2 regions of the Gallaecimonas kandeliae genome follow, and region 2 is predicted to be linked to the other one. Evidence: predicted binding sites of a transcription regulator. Region 2 holds the regulator's gene; the other holds the start of a gene.

Region 1 (7,472 bases), 310 kb from region 2:
CGGCTGCGGGACTTCGCTCGGGTCCATGCCGATGAGCTGGTGGCCATAGGGGAGGCGGGGCTCGACAAGCACAAGGGGCCGGATTTGGCCGAGCAGCAGTGGTGGCTGGAACAGCAGCTGGCCCTGGCCCTGGAGCTCGGCAAGCCGGTGATACTGCACAGCGTCGGCACCCACGCCAAACTGCTGCCGATCCTCCGATCTTTCAAAGGCCTGCGAGGGGTGATCCACGCCTTCTCCGGTAGTGCCGAACAGGCCTGTGAATTCGTGAAGCTGGGCTTTTACTTGGGAGTAGGCGGCGTCATCACCAGGGACAGCGCCCACAAGACCAGGGCCGCTCTCAAGGCGGTGGCGGTGGAGAAGCTGCTGCTGGAAACCGACGCCCCCAGCATGTTGCCACAGGGGCTGCCTGGGCCTTTTAACAGCCCAATCCATTTACGCCATATTCACAAGTTGTTAGCGGAACTGCTGGAAATGGAGCCAAGTCTATTGGGGCAAGTACTTACCACCAACACTAAGCAGCTGTTTCTCAGCGATGAAACGGGACAGGCGTCAAGAAAAACGTTTCTTTGAGGCTGGGCTTATGGAAGCCTTTCGCTATAATGCGCGCCGACCTGTTCGTCAGTAACAGGCAGACAAAAAACAAACTCTGAGGAATGGTGGCTTCATGAATATCCTGATGGGTCTGGTGGGGATCGTAACCCTGCTCGCCATCGCTGTGCTGTTGTCCGACAACCGCAAGGCGATCAACATCCGCACCGTGTCTGGCGCTTTTGCCATACAGGCGGCTTTCGCGGCTTTCGTACTTTATGTGCCTTTCGGCCAAGACGTGCTGCAGTCCGTATCCAACGGCGTACAGGCCGTGATCAACGCTTCACAGCAGGGCATCAGCTTCCTGTTCGGCGGCCTGGTTTCCGGCAAGATGTTTGAAGTCTTCGGCGGCGGCGGTTTCGTATTCGCCCTGCGTGTACTGCCGATCATCGTCTTCTTCTCTTCCCTGATCGCCGTCCTTTACTACCTGGGCGTCATGCAGTGGGTGATCAACATCATCGGTGGTGCCCTGCAGAAGGCCCTGGGCACTTCCCGCCCCGAGTCCCTGTCCGCCACCGCCAACATCTTCGTGGGCCAGACCGAGGCTCCCCTGGTGGTGCGCCCCTTCATCGCCAAGATGACCCAGTCCGAGCTGTTCGCCATCATGGTCGGCGGTTTGGCCTCTGTGGCCGGCTCCGTACTGGCGGGCTACGCCTCCCTGGGTGTTGAGCTCAAGTACCTGATCGCCGCGTCCTTCATGGCTGCCCCCGGCGGCCTGCTGATGGCCAAGATCATCAAGCCTGAGACCGAGACCCCCAACCAGAACCTGGAGCAGGTCATCGACGACAGCGAAGACCAGCCGGCCAACGTCATCGACGCCGCCGCTTCCGGTGCTGGCGCCGGTCTGCACCTGGCCCTGAACGTAGGCGCCATGCTGCTGGCCTTCATCGGCCTGATCGCTCTGCTGAACATCCTGCTGGGCGGCATCGGCGGCTGGTTCGGCATGCCCGACCTGTCCCTGCAGATGATCCTGGGCTACCTGTTCGCCCCCCTGGCCTTCCTGATCGGTGTGCCCTGGCATGAAGCCGTCACCGCCGGTTCCTTCATCGGCCAGAAGCTGGTGGTGAACGAGTTCGTTGCCTACATCGACTTCGTGGGCAAGGCCAAGGAGCTGTCCGCTCACACCCAGGCGATCATCACCTTCGCCCTGTGCGGCTTCGCCAACCTGTCCTCCATCGCCATCCTGCTGGGCGGCCTGGGCGGCATGGCCCCGACTCGTCGCCACGACATCGCCCGGATGGGTATCAAGGCGGTACTGGCAGGCTCCCTGTCCAACCTGATGAGCGCCACCCTGGCTGGCCTGTTCCTGGCCCTGGCCGCTCATTAAGAAGTCTTTAAAATGTTACAAAAAGAGGGGGCCTTGCCCCTCTTTTTTTTACCTCAAAGTTAATGCTTACTCCCTCTTCAATCCCTTATACAATCTGCGTCACCTTTCCTTACAAAAGCCCTTGAACTACCCTTCGGATTTCATTGTAATCCCCGCCGGCTTCATTACCGGCTCTGCCGGACCATAAACTAAAAAATGCTGTTCACAGGATGATTCCCATGAAACTGAAAATGCAGCTTGCTGCCGCGGCCCTGGCCGTCGGCGCCCTGAGCACAAGCGCCAACGCGACTGACTTCTCCGGTGGCATCCACAAGAGTGACTACAAGTGGATGACCTTCAACCTGATGCATAGCGAAGACAACCGCCTGCCTTTCCAGAATAAAAAAGATACCTACCTGGAAATGGAGTTCGGTGGTCGCTCCGGCATCGTCGACATGTACGGCTATGTGGACTTCTTCGACGTCCTGAACAGCAGCAGCGACTCCCTGCACAACGGCGACAACTTCTTCGCCAAGCTGGCTCCTCGCTTCTCCCTGGACGCCATGACCGGCAAAGACCTGTCCTTCGGCCCCGTCAAGGAGCTGTACATCGCCACCGTCACCAACATCGGTGACCACGGCGCCTTCGGCGGCCTCTGGGAGCACTACATAGGTCTGGGTTCCGACGTGCAGGTGCCCTGGTTCGGCAAGATGGGCCTGAATCTTTACGCCCGCTATGTCCGTGAAAACTTCGGCGGCAAGGACGAGAAGAAGTGGGACGGTTACATGCTGTCCACCAACTGGTTCAAGCCGGTCAAGACCTTCGCCGACGGCTCCTTCATCAGCTACCAGGGCTACCTGGACTACAAATTCGGCGCCAACGAAGTGGGCAGCCAGCCTGGCCGCAGCAAGACCAGCACCGAGTGGTTCAACGGTATCTACTACCACACTGACCGCTACGCCATCGGTTACGGCCTGAAGTACTACAACCAGATGGCCTTCTTCACCGACGCCTCTGACCTGACCGGCGTTCGTCAGGACACCACCGGCTTCGGTCATTACTTCAGCATCAACTACAAGTTCTAAGTTGAGCCGAAGAAAAAGCCCTCCGATTGGAGGGCTTTTTTATCAGCGGAATTCCAGCTTCTTGACCTTGAGGGCCAAGAGTCCCTTCTGCCACTGGGTGGGGCTGATGCCCTCCACCCAGAGCTCGCGGCTGTCCCTGTCCTGGCCCTGGCGCAGGTAGCTGTCCGGCAGCCGGTATTCGGCCTGCCAGAGGGTGAGCTCCTGCTGCTTGAGCAGCTTGCCGTCATCGCCGTAGAAACTGACCTCGGCCAGCACCTTCACCACGTTCTCGGTGTTCTGATTTTCAAGGCCGAAAGTCAGGCCCAGGCGCTCGCCGTCCCAGCGGTGGTGGGCCAGGCGGACCTTGACCCCGTCCTTGGCCGTGGCGCCCAGCAGCTCGGGTTTGGCCAGGACGGCCGGGGCCAGGCCCTTGTCCTTTTCGGCCATCAGCACATATTCCCAGGTGAAGTCGTCCTTGAGGCTCACCAGGGCACCGTTTGGCAGCTTGACCCTGGCCACCTCGGCGGCATGGGCCGTACTTGCCAGGCCAAGCAGCAGGGCGGCCTCAGCGAATCGTTTCAACATGATCAGGTTCCGGTTTTTGGTCCAGGTCTTGGTGTGGAAAGTACCACTTCAATGGTCATTCTGGCATACTCACGGCGCCCTCAGGGGCAGATAAAAAAACAGATCCTGGCGAGGGAAAATGGATTTTCCGCAACCTGTCTACAATCTTCACGGAACCAAGTCCGCCCCCGTGACCTGCAACTGCAGGTCGAGCTTTGGCATCTTGTGCCCCGGCTTGGGTTTTGTCGGCCTCTTTTTGGCTTCGGTCGACCCCCGCAACAGCCTGGATGCAACCACAAAGGGGACACCCCATGATTGATATCAAGAATGCTGCCCAGCAGGCGCTGGGTCTGATGGATCTCACCACCCTCAACGACAACGACACCGACGCCAAGGTCGTGGCCCTCTGCCATGACGCCGTCACCCCTGTGGGCAACACGGCCGCCATCTGCATCTACCCCCGCTTCATTCCCGCCGCCCGCAAGGCGCTGCGCGAGCTGGGCGTGGAAGGCAAGGTCAAGATTGCCACCGTCACCAATTTCCCCCTGGGCGGAGACGACATCGAAGTAGCGGTTGCCGAGACCCGCGCCGCCGTTGCCTACGGTGCCGACGAGGTGGACGTGGTCTTCCCCTACCGCGCCCTGATGGCCGGTAACGAGGAAGTCGGCTTCGAACTGGTCAAGGCCTGTAAGGCCGCCTGCGGCGATGTGCTGCTCAAGGTCATCATCGAGAGCGGCGAGCTCAAGGAGCCGGCCCTTATCCGTAAGGCCTCCGATCTGTCCATCGCCGCCGGTGCCGACTTCATCAAGACTTCCACCGGCAAGGTGGCCGTCAACGCCACCCTGGAAGCGAGCGAAATCATGCTGACCGCCATCAAGGACAGCGGCAAGGACATCGGCTTCAAGCCCGCCGGCGGCGTCCGCAATGCCACCGATGCCGCCCAGTACCTCGAGCTGGCCGAGCGCATCATGGGCCAGGGCTGGCTGAGCCCGGCCCATTTCCGTTTTGGTGCCTCCAGCCTGCTGGGCAACCTGTTGAACACCCTGGGTGTCGAGACCGCGGAGCAACAAGGGGGCTACTGATGCTGGCGCAGGAAATCATCCGCAAAAAGCGGGATGGCCTGCCTTTGTCCGGTGAAGAGATCCGTTTCTTCGTCGACGGCATCAGGGACAATATGGTCAGCGAGGGGCAGATAGCCGCGCTGGCCATGGCCATCTATTTCAACGACATGAACCTGGACGAGCGGGTGGCCCTGACCGGCGCCATGCGCGACTCCGGCCAGGTGCTGAGCTGGGGCGACCTGGATCTGCCGGGCCCTGTGGTGGACAAGCATTCCACCGGCGGCGTGGGGGATCTGGTGTCCCTGGTGCTCGGGCCCCTGGTGGCCGCCTGTGGCGGCTATGTGCCCATGATCTCCGGCCGTGGCCTCGGCCATACCGGTGGCACCCTGGACAAGCTGGAAGCCATACCGGGCTACAACGTCACCCCGGACGACGCCACCTTCAGGCGCCTGGTCAAGGACTGCGGCATCGCCATCATAGGCCAGACCGGCAGCCTGGCCCCGGCCGACAAACGCTTCTACGCCACCCGTGACATCACCGCTACGGTCGAGTCCATCGCCCTCATCACGGCGTCCATCCTCTCCAAGAAACTGGCCTGCGGCCTGGACGCCCTGGTGATGGACGTCAAGGTGGGCAGCGGCGCCTTCATGCCGACCTATGAAGACTCCAAGGCCCTGGCCCGCTCCATCGTCGATGTGGCCAATGGTGCCGGCACCCGTACCCATGCCCTCTTGACGGACATGAACCAGGTGCTGGCCTCGAGCGCCGGCAATGCCGTGGAGATCGGCGAGACGGTGCGCTACCTCAAGGGCGAGGGCCATAACCCCCGCCTGCACCAGGTGGTGATGAGCCTCGGCGCGGAGATGCTCAAATTAGGCGGCCTTGCCCAGGATGACAGCGAGGCCCAGGCGAGGCTTGACCAGGCTTTGGCCAGCGGCGCCGCCGCCGAGCGCTTCGCCAAGATGGTGGCCGGCCTTGGCGGCCCCACCGACTTTATGGAAAAGAGCGAGCTCTACCTGCCCAAGGCGCCCCTTAGCCGGGCCGTCTACGCCAAGGCTCAGGGGACAGTCGCTGCCATGGACACCCGGGCCCTGGGCCTGACCGTGGTGGGCCTCGGCGGCGCCCCCCGCCGCGCCGAGGACAAGATTGACCACAGCGTCGGCCTCACCGATCTCATCCAACTGGGGCAGGGCACCGACAGGCCGCTCGCCGTCATCCACGGCCGAAGCCCGGCCGACCTGGACGCGGCCGAAGCCGCCATCCAGGGCGCCATCGAACTTGGCGACTACCAGCCCACTCCCGTTGTCTACGAGGTGCTGAAATGAAAAGAGCCTTGATCCTGGTACTGGACTCCTTCGGTATCGGCGCCACCTCTGACGCCGATCGTTTCGGCGACGTCGGTGCCGACACCCTGGGCGCCATCGCCAAGTACCGCGCCGAGCAGGGCAAGCCCCTGCAGTTGCCCAACCTGGGCAGGCTCGGACTCTTCCACGCCCATGCCGAGAGCACAGGCGCCGTTGCCGCCGGCATCGAGCTGCCGGCCGAGGTAACGGGCGCCTATGGCCACGCCGAGGAGCTCTCTTCCGGCAAGGACACCCCGTCCGGCCACTGGGAGATCGCCGGCGTACCCGTGCTCTTCGACTGGGGCTATTTCAGCGACAAGGAAAACAGCTTCCCGGCCGAACTGCTCGACGCCCTGGTGCAAGGGGCCGAGCTGCCAGGTTTCCTCGGCAACTGTCACGCCTCAGGCACCACCATCCTCGAGCTACTGGGCGAAGAGCACATGAAGACGGGCAAGCCCATCTTCTACACCTCCGCCGATTCCGTGTTCCAGATAGCGGCCCACGAGGAAAGCTTCGGCCTGGAGCGCCTTTACCGGCTCTGCGAGCTGGCCCGTGAACTGCTGGAGCCCTACAACATTGGCCGGGTCATAGCCCGCCCCTTCGTTGGCTCTGTGGCGACCGGCTTCGAGCGAACCGGCAACCGCCGCGACTACGCCGTCGAGCCCCCCAGCCCGACATTGCTCAACAAGCTGGTGGACGCCGGCGGCCAGGTGGTGTCGGTGGGCAAGATTGCCGACATCTATGCCCACAGCGGCATCAGCAAGAAGGTCAAGGCCACTGGCCTCGAGGCCCTCTTCGACGCCACCCTAGCCGAACTGGACCAGGCAGGCGATAAGAGCCTGGTGTTCACCAACTTCGTGGATTTTGACTCCAGCTTCGGCCACAGGCGGGACATCCCCGGCTATGCCGAGGCCCTGGAGTACTTCGACGGCCGCCTGCCGGAGCTGCTGGCCAGGATGGGGGAGGAGGATCTGGTGATCCTCACCGCCGATCACGGCTGCGATCCCAGTTGGCCCGGCTCTGACCACACCCGCGAGCACATCCCCGTGCTGGCCTATGGCGCCGGCGTTCACGCCGGCAGCCTGGGCAGACGCTCTACCTTTGCCGATATCGGCCAGTCCCTGGCGGCTTTTTTTGGCTTGCCGCCCATGGACCATGGCCAGGGCTTCATAGACTGATAACGATAAACCGCTTTTGAGAAAGATAAGGAAAACCTATGGCTACGCCGCACATTAACGCCAACCCCGGTGATTTTGCCGACGTGGTACTGATGCCGGGTGACCCCCTGCGCGCCAAGTACATCGCCGAGACCTTCCTGGACGACGTCGTGGAAGTGAACAATGTCCGCAACATGCTGGGCTTCACCGGCACCTACAAGGGCCGCCGCATCTCCGTGATGGGCCACGGTATGGGCATCCCCTCAGTGTCCATCTACGCCAAGGAGCTGATCACCGAGTACGGCGTCAAGAAGCTGATCCGTGTCGGTTCCTGTGGTGCCATCAGCACCGAGGTCAAGGTCCGCGACGTCATCATCGGCATGGGCGCC
Region 2 (7,472 bases):
GGACCCGTTTCGACCCCACGGCCCAGGTCTCCCCCGAACGCATCGACAGGGGCTTCGAGGGCCTGGCCAGCGACCCGGCCTTCAGCAAGGGGGGCAACTGGCTATGGCGGCTCAAGCAGCAGCCGGCCCTGCGCTGGCTGCGCTACCAGGCGGCGCTGATGGACTACCGCTGGCAGCGCTGGGTGCTGAACTACGACAGCGGCCGACGCGACGCCCTGCTCTCGGCCCTGCTGGGCACCAGCGACTGGCTGCCGGCGGCGCTGCTGTTCGGCGGCCTGCTGCTGGCCTTCCTGCTGGCGCTGCACTGGTGGAGCGGCAGGGACAGGCGGCCGGCAACGGGGCCGGCGGCCCGCCTCTACCTCAAGGGCTGCAAGCGCCTGGGCTTGGCGCGCCGGGCCGGGGAAAGCCCGGAGGCCTATGCGCTGCGGGTGGCGGACAGCTTTCCGGCCCTGGCCAGCCAGTGGAACCGCGTCACCGGCCTCTACCAGCAGCTCAGGTACGGCGGCGCCGATCCGGGCCGCCTCGATGAGCTGAAAAGGCTGGTGCGGGCCCTGCCCAGATCCGCCAGAATAGCGCCATGAAAGACGCCCAATCCCTCTGGCAAGACGCCAAGGCCGCCTGGCAACGCCGGCTGCTGCTGCTGACCTGCCCTCCCGACCAGGCCCGTGCCCAGGCCAAGGCCCTGGCAGCCCAGGCCCAAAACGCCCTCTGGCTGGGGCCGGACGGCCTGAGCCCGGCCCAGGCCCGCCACAAGCTCGGCAGCGAGTGCGACCTGCTGGTGGTGGACTGGCATGACGGCATCGCCCTCGATGCCCTGGGCGCCTTGGCCGGCTGCCTGACCGGCGGCGGCCTGCTGGTGTTGCTGAGCCCGCCCTTGGATGAACTGGCCGCCCTGCACCCCCTGGGGGCCTGGCTGGCGGCGGGGCTGTCGGTCTTTCGCCAGCATGCCCCTGCCGGCGCCAACCCCCTGGCCGGGCTCACCCCGGACCAGCAGGAGGCCCTGGCCGCCGGCCTCAAGGTGCTGACCGGCCACCGCGGCCGCCCCCTGGTGCTGACGGCGGACAGGGGCCGCGGCAAGACGGCTGCGCTTGGCATGCTGGCGGCCGAGAGCCTCAAGCAGGGCCGCAGCCCAGTGCTGGTGACGGCGCCACGCGTCGAAGCCCTGGGCCCTTTGTTCGCCTTCGCCGAACAGGCCCTGCCCGGTGCGAGCAGGGAAGGGCTGAGCCTGGTCAGCGACTTGGGCCGTATCGACTTCTGGGCCCCGGATGCGCTGCTGGCCCAAAAGCCGGAAGGGGCCCTGCTGCTGGTGGACGAGGCCGCCGCCATCCCCACCCCCTTGCTGGACGCCCTGGCCGAGCACCACAAGCGGCTGGTGCTGTCCAGCACCTTGCACGGCTACGAGGGCTCGGGCCGGGGCTTTGCCCTGCGCTTCCTGCCCCGCCTCAAGGCCCTTTACCCCGATACGAGGGAGCTGCACCTGAAGGCGCCGGTGCGCTGGGCCGCCGGCTGTCCTGTGGAGGCCCTTATCAACAGCCTGCTGCTGCTGGACGCCGAACCGCCGCAGCCCCAGCCCGGGCCCCTGGCCCTGCATTGGCTGGACGGCGCCGAGCTGGTGGCGAGGCCCCAGTGGCTGAAGGCGGTGATGGGGCTGCTGGTCAGCGCCCACTACCAGACCTCGCCTTCGGATATCCAGCACTGGCTCACCGACCCGGCCGTGTGTTTCGCCGTGGCCAGCAGCCAGGGCCAGGTGGCCGGGGTCATGGCCCTGGTGAGGGAAGGGGGCCTGGAACCGGCGCTTGCCAAGGCCGTCCACCAGGGCCAGCGCCGCCCCAAGGGGCACCTGGTGCTGCAATCGCTGAGCGCCCACCTGGGGCTGGCGGAGGCGCCGCTGCTGAAGGGGCTGAGGGTGATGCGCATCGCCACTGTGCAGCGCCGCCAGGGCATAGGCTCCTGGTTGCTGGAAGAACTGGAACGCCAGGCCCGGGAGTCGCTGCTGCTGGTGAGCTTTGCCGCCGACGCCGAGCTGCTGCGCTTCTGGCGCCGGGCCGGCTGGCGGCCACTGCGCCTGGGCCATAGCCTCGACGCCGCCTCGGGGCTCTTGTCGGTGATGATGGGCAAGGCCCTGGACGAGCGGGGCGAGGCGCTGCTGGCAAAGGCCCATGGCCGCTTCCTCGAGACTCTGCCTTGGCACAAGCCGCTGCCGCTCGAGCTTATCAACGGCCTCTACCTAGGGGCCGAGGGCCCTGAGCTTAGCGACTGGGACAGGAGCGATCTCGAGGCTTTCGCCAGGGGCAAGAGGCCGCCTGAAACCCTGGCCCTGGCGCTGTGGCGCCTGGCCTGGGGTTGGGCGGCGGAGGGGGATTGCCCCGAGTTATTGCTGGCCCTGGCGGCGGGCCTGGAACTGGCGGAGCTGGGCCCGCGCAAGGCGGTGCTGGCCGAACTCCGCGAATGGGTGGCTCAGCGGGTGCCGTAAACCACTATGGTCTTGCCGCGGGCGTGGATCAGGCTCTGCTCTTCGAGCATCTTCAGCACCCGGCCCACCGTCTCGCGGGAGCAGCCGACGATCTGGCCTATCTCCTGGCGGGTGATCTTGATCTGGTGGCCGTCGGGGTGGGTCAGGGCATCGGGCTGCTTGGCCAGGTTCAGCAAGGTCTGGGCGATGCGGCCGGCCACGTCCAGGAAGGCGAGATCGCCGACCTTACGGCTGGTGGAGCGGATGCGCTTGGCCATCTGGGTGCTGACCCGCAACAGGATCTCGGGGTCCTGCTGGATGATCTGGCGGAATTTCTGGTAGCTCACTTCCGCTATCTGGCACTGGCTCTTGGTGCGGATCCAGGCGGTGCGCACCGGATCCTCCTCGAAGAAACCCAGCTCACCGAAGAAGTCCCCCTGGTTGAGGTAGGAGAGGATCATCTCCTTGCCTTCGTCGTCCTTGATCAGCACCACTACCGAGCCTTTGACCACGTAATAGAGGGTGTCGGCCTTTTCCCCCTGATGGATGATGGGGGCCTTGGCGCCGTACTGCTTGACGTGGCAGTGGGACAGAAACCTTTCGAGCACCGGATCGGGCTGTACTCGATTGAGGATTGCCATGGTATCGCCTCGCTTCTACCCATTGAATTTTTGGACGTTATCACACTTTGGCAGGGTCATAGAGAGGCATCAAGTACAAATTGATCCTTTAAAAGAGGGCACCATGTGGTATCTTTGCGCCCACTTTGGTCAGCGGCACGGATCCGAGCATGATAGCGACGGTGAAATGGTTGGACGGCATGCGCTTCGTTGGCACCAGCGAAAGCGGCCATGCGATGGTGATGGACGGCGACAACCCGGGTACGGGTCCTAGCCCCATGGAGATGATACTGATGGCCGTTGGCGGCTGCAGTTCCGTCGACGTGGTGTCCATACTCCAGAAAGCCCGCCAGGACGTGCAAAGCTGCGAAGTGGAGATCAAGGGCACCCGGGCCGACGACATTCCCCGGGTTTTCACCGAGATCGAGCTGGTGTTCGTGATCACCGGCCGCGAGGTTCAGGCCAAGCACGTGGAACGTGCCGTCAACCTGTCCATGGAAAAATACTGTTCGGTGTCGAAGATGCTGGAAAAGGCCACCCCGGTGCGCCACAGCTTCAGGATCGTCGACCTCCCGTAACCTGGCGCCTCGCTACAGGCGTCTGACCGCAACTTGCCCGGAGGGCGGGTTGCGGCGTCGTTGTTTCCGGCTTGGGCCGGCGCAGCGGAACAACGAATGCATATCAAGGCGCTTCAATGCTTTAGCGCCTCGACATGCAGGTCGATGATGGCCCTGCAAAGCCGCCCGGCGGCAAGCTGTCAGGTCCCACGCCCGGGGGTGGGGCCCGTGTTCATAGAGGCCGCCAGGCGGCCAGGTAGGTGAGGAATCCGATAAGTGGAAGAGTCCAAGCTCAAGCTGCACGGCTTTAACAATCTGACCAAGAGCCTTAGTTTCTGTCTGTATGACATCTGTTATGCCAAGACAGAGCAGCAGCGCCAGGAATACATCGAGTACATTGATGAGCAGTACAACGCGGATCGTCTGACCGACATCCTGACCGAGGTCTGCGACATCATCGGTGCCAATATCCTGAATGTGGCCCGCCAGGACTACGACCCCCAGGGTGCATCCGTCACCATACTGGTGTCCGAAGAGCCCCTCAAGGACTCCCAGAAAGTGGACACCTCCGAGAAGCCGGGCCCCCTGCCCAGCGACTCCGTCGTGGCTCACCTCAACAAGTCCCACATCTGCGTGCATACCTATCCGGAGATCCACCCGGACGACGGTATCTGCACCTTCAGGGCGGACATCGAAGTGTCCACCTGCGGCGTCATTTCACCGCTCAAGGCCCTGAACTACCTGATCCACACCCTGGAATCCGACATCGTCACCGTCGACTACCGGGTCCGTGGCTTCACCCGTGACGTGCGCGGCACCAAGCACTACATCGACCACGAGATCAACTCCATCCAGAACTTCCTGTCCCAGGACACCAAGGACATGTTCCAGATGCTGGACGTGAACATGTACCAGGAGAACATCTTCCACACCAAGATGATGCTCAAGGAGTACGACCTCGACCACTACCTGTTCGGCATGTCCAAGAAGGACCTGACCGGCATCGAGGTGGAAGAGATCACCGAGAAGCTGTGGAAGGAAATGCAGGAGATCTACTACGGTCGCAACCTGCCGGACGTGAAGTAAAGAGAACGGGGCCTTGGCCCCGTTTTTTTATGGCCGCCCTCAGCGGCGGTACTGGGCGTTCTTCATGGAGATCTGGTCGTTGAGGGTCCAGAAGTCGTAGAGCACCCCTATGCCGCACAGGCCCAGGGTCAGCAGGTAGAGGATGCCGGTGAAGACCTTGCCCTGGTAGAAGCGGTGGATGCCGAAGACGCCCAGGAAGGTCAGGAAGATCCAGGCGATGTTGTAGTCGATGGGGCCGGGGTTGAAGCGCTGGTCCGCCTCGCGGTCCATGCCGGGGATCAGGAAGAGGTCGATCAGCCAACCGATACCCAGCAACCCAAAGGTGAAGAACCAGACGGTACCCGACACCGGTTTACCGTAGTAAAAACGGTGGGAACCGGTGAAGCCGAAGATCCACAGCAGGTAGCCAAAAAGTTTGGAATGCGTATCCGCAGGTTGCATAAAAACGTCCTTTTTACCTTTTGTTAAAGAGTGCCGTAGCCAGCTGAAGGACATTCTAAAAAAAATGCCCGCTGCGCAAAAAATACCCGTATAATGCGCGGCCTTTCACGCCACAGAGAGCCGCTATGTCCGCGACCTTTACAGAGCTTTCCTTGCCCCAGCCGCTTATGCAAGCCCTGGATGATCTGGGTTTCCAAACTCCCTCACCCATTCAGGCCAGTTGCATCCCGCTGCTTTTGGAAGGTCGCGACGTACTCGGTATAGCCCAGACCGGCACCGGCAAGACAGCCGCCTTCGGCCTGCCGCTGCTGGCCAACGTCGACACCAGCCTGGGCCTGCCCCAGCTGCTGCTGCTGGCCCCCACCCGTGAGCTGGCCCAGCAGGTTGCCGCCGCCCTCATCGACTTCGGCCGTTACATGCCCGGCCTGAAAGTGGTGACCCTCTACGGTGGCGCCCCCTTCGGTCCCCAGAAGATGGACCTGCGCCGCGGCGCCCAGGTCGTGGTGGCCACCCCCGGCCGCATGATCGACCACCTGGATCGTGGCTCCCTGACCCTGGACTCCATCAAAGCCGTGGTGCTGGACGAAGCGGACGAGATGCTGCGCATGGGCTTCATCGAAGACGTGGAGCGCATCCTCAGCGAAACCCCGGCCGAGCGCCAGACAGCCCTCTTCTCCGCCACCCTGCCGCCGATGATCCGCAACCTCGTCAACAAGTTCATGGGCGACTACCAGGAAGTCAAAGTCTCGGCCCCGGCCCAGACCGTTGACCGCATCACCCAGAAAGGCCTGATGGTGTTCGAAGAACACAAGCCGGCCGTGCTGACCCGTGTCCTGGAAGCGGAAGACTTCGACGCCGCCATCATCTTCGCCCGTACCAAGGACGCCACCACCACCCTGGCTGAGCACCTCAACCAGAACGGCTTCAAGGCCACCGCCATGAACGGTGACCTGGGCCAGCGTGAGCGTGAAGCCGCCGTCGAGGCCCTCAAAGACGGCCGCCTGGACATAGTGGTAGCCACAGACGTGGCCGCCCGCGGCCTGGACGTGGAGCGTATCGGCCTGGTGGTGAACTACGACATCCCCCGTGAGCCCGACGCCTACGTACACCGTATCGGCCGTACCGGCCGCGCCGGCCGCACCGGCACCGCCGTGCTGCTCTACACCCCCCGCGAGCGCATGCTGCTGAGCCGCATCGAGAAGGTGACCCGCCAGAAGGTGGACGTCATCACCCTGCCGGACCGTGACGCCGTCTTCGAACGCCGCGTCGGCAAGCTCAAGGACAACCTGGCCGCCGCCGAGCGCGAAGACCGCCTGGCCCTGGTCGCCCGCCTGGGCGAAGAGCTGGAACTGAGCCCGGCCGAACTGGCCGCCGCCCTGCTGGCCCAGCTGGAGCAGTTCCAGCCCCTGGCCGTGGGCGCCGATCCCAAGATGCCCAGCGAGCGTGGCCCCCGTGACGACCGCCCCCGCCGCGAGTTCGACCGCAACGACCGCCGTGAGCGCTTCGGCGACCGCGAGCGTTCCGGCGAGCGCCGTTTCGAGCGCAAGGGTGAGCGCTTCGGTGAACGCTCCGGCGAGCGCCGTTTCGAGCGTAATGACCGTGCCGGCGCCGACCGTGCCGGTGACGACAAGCCGCGCCGCGAGCGTCCCAGCATGGACATGGTGGCCTACCGCCTGGAAGTGGGTCGCAGCCACGGCGCCACTCCGCGCCACATCGTCGGCGCCATCGCCAACGAGGCCAAGATCAGCTCCAAGTACATTGGCCAGATCAAGATCCACGACGAGCACAGCGTGGTGATGCTGCCCACCGGCATGCCCAAGGACATCGAGAGCCAGTTCCAGCGGGTCTACATCTGCTCCAGGCCCATGAAGCTGCGCCAGCTGGATGCCTGAGTCTGAGTTGAAATGAAAAACCCCGCTGATGCGGGGTTTTTTGTATCTGTGCGACTGTCATCCTGATAATGCTTACCGGGCCTTTCTTGGGCTCATCAGCCAGGCGGGCACCATGGCCAGGAAGAACACCAGGGCCACGACGAAAAAGCCGTCCTGGTAGGCCAGTAGCCTGGCCTTGGGCAGCAGCACCTGCTCCATGAAGCTCAGCACACCGGGGTTGACCTTGAGGGCCATGTGTTCGCCGAAGGGGTTGCCCCAATGGCTGTAGAAGAGGGATAGCCGCCGCACGCTTTCGCCGAAGGCCGGGTTGTCCGGGGTCAGGGTCTGGGCCAGGGCCTCGCCGTGCAGGACGCCGCGCCTGTCGATGAACACCGACAGCAGGTTGACCCCGAAGGCGCCCCCCAGTTGGCGGATGAAGTTGAGG

Evidence for each region. The regulator CRP, encoded in region 2, controls carbon source genes, mostly activating them, when cyclic AMP is high. The targets are predictions, from matches to a motif close to ATGTGANNNNNNTCACAT.
Region 1: deoC (deoxyribose-phosphate aldolase) is a predicted target of CRP. The motif match lies at 3,575-3,592, and genes of this name have one in related genera.

Annotation. Positions count from the first base shown of each region.
Region 1 covers NZ_CP118480.1:3,016,759-3,024,230, reverse strand. Annotated here, with positions in the region: gene PVT67_RS14870 (TatD family hydrolase) at 1-570, shown strand, start outside; gene PVT67_RS14865 (NupC/NupG family nucleoside CNT transporter) at 665-1,915, shown strand; gene PVT67_RS14860 (outer membrane protein OmpK) at 2,134-2,979, shown strand; gene PVT67_RS14855 (DUF3157 family protein) at 3,022-3,543, opposite strand; gene deoC (deoxyribose-phosphate aldolase) at 3,834-4,604, shown strand; gene deoA (thymidine phosphorylase) at 4,604-5,908, shown strand; gene PVT67_RS14840 (phosphopentomutase) at 5,905-7,104, shown strand; gene deoD (purine-nucleoside phosphorylase) at 7,143-7,472, shown strand, end outside.
Region 2 covers NZ_CP118480.1:3,325,187-3,332,658, reverse strand. Annotated here, with positions in the region: gene PVT67_RS16470 (transglutaminase TgpA family protein) at 1-581, shown strand, start outside; gene PVT67_RS16465 (GNAT family N-acetyltransferase) at 578-2,473, shown strand; gene crp (cAMP-activated global transcriptional regulator CRP) at 2,458-3,093, opposite strand; gene PVT67_RS16455 (OsmC family protein) at 3,243-3,650, shown strand; gene speD (adenosylmethionine decarboxylase) at 3,906-4,715, shown strand; gene PVT67_RS16445 (NINE protein) at 4,755-5,156, opposite strand; gene PVT67_RS16440 (DEAD/DEAH box helicase) at 5,324-7,048, shown strand; gene PVT67_RS16435 (MDR family MFS transporter) at 7,121-7,472, opposite strand, start outside.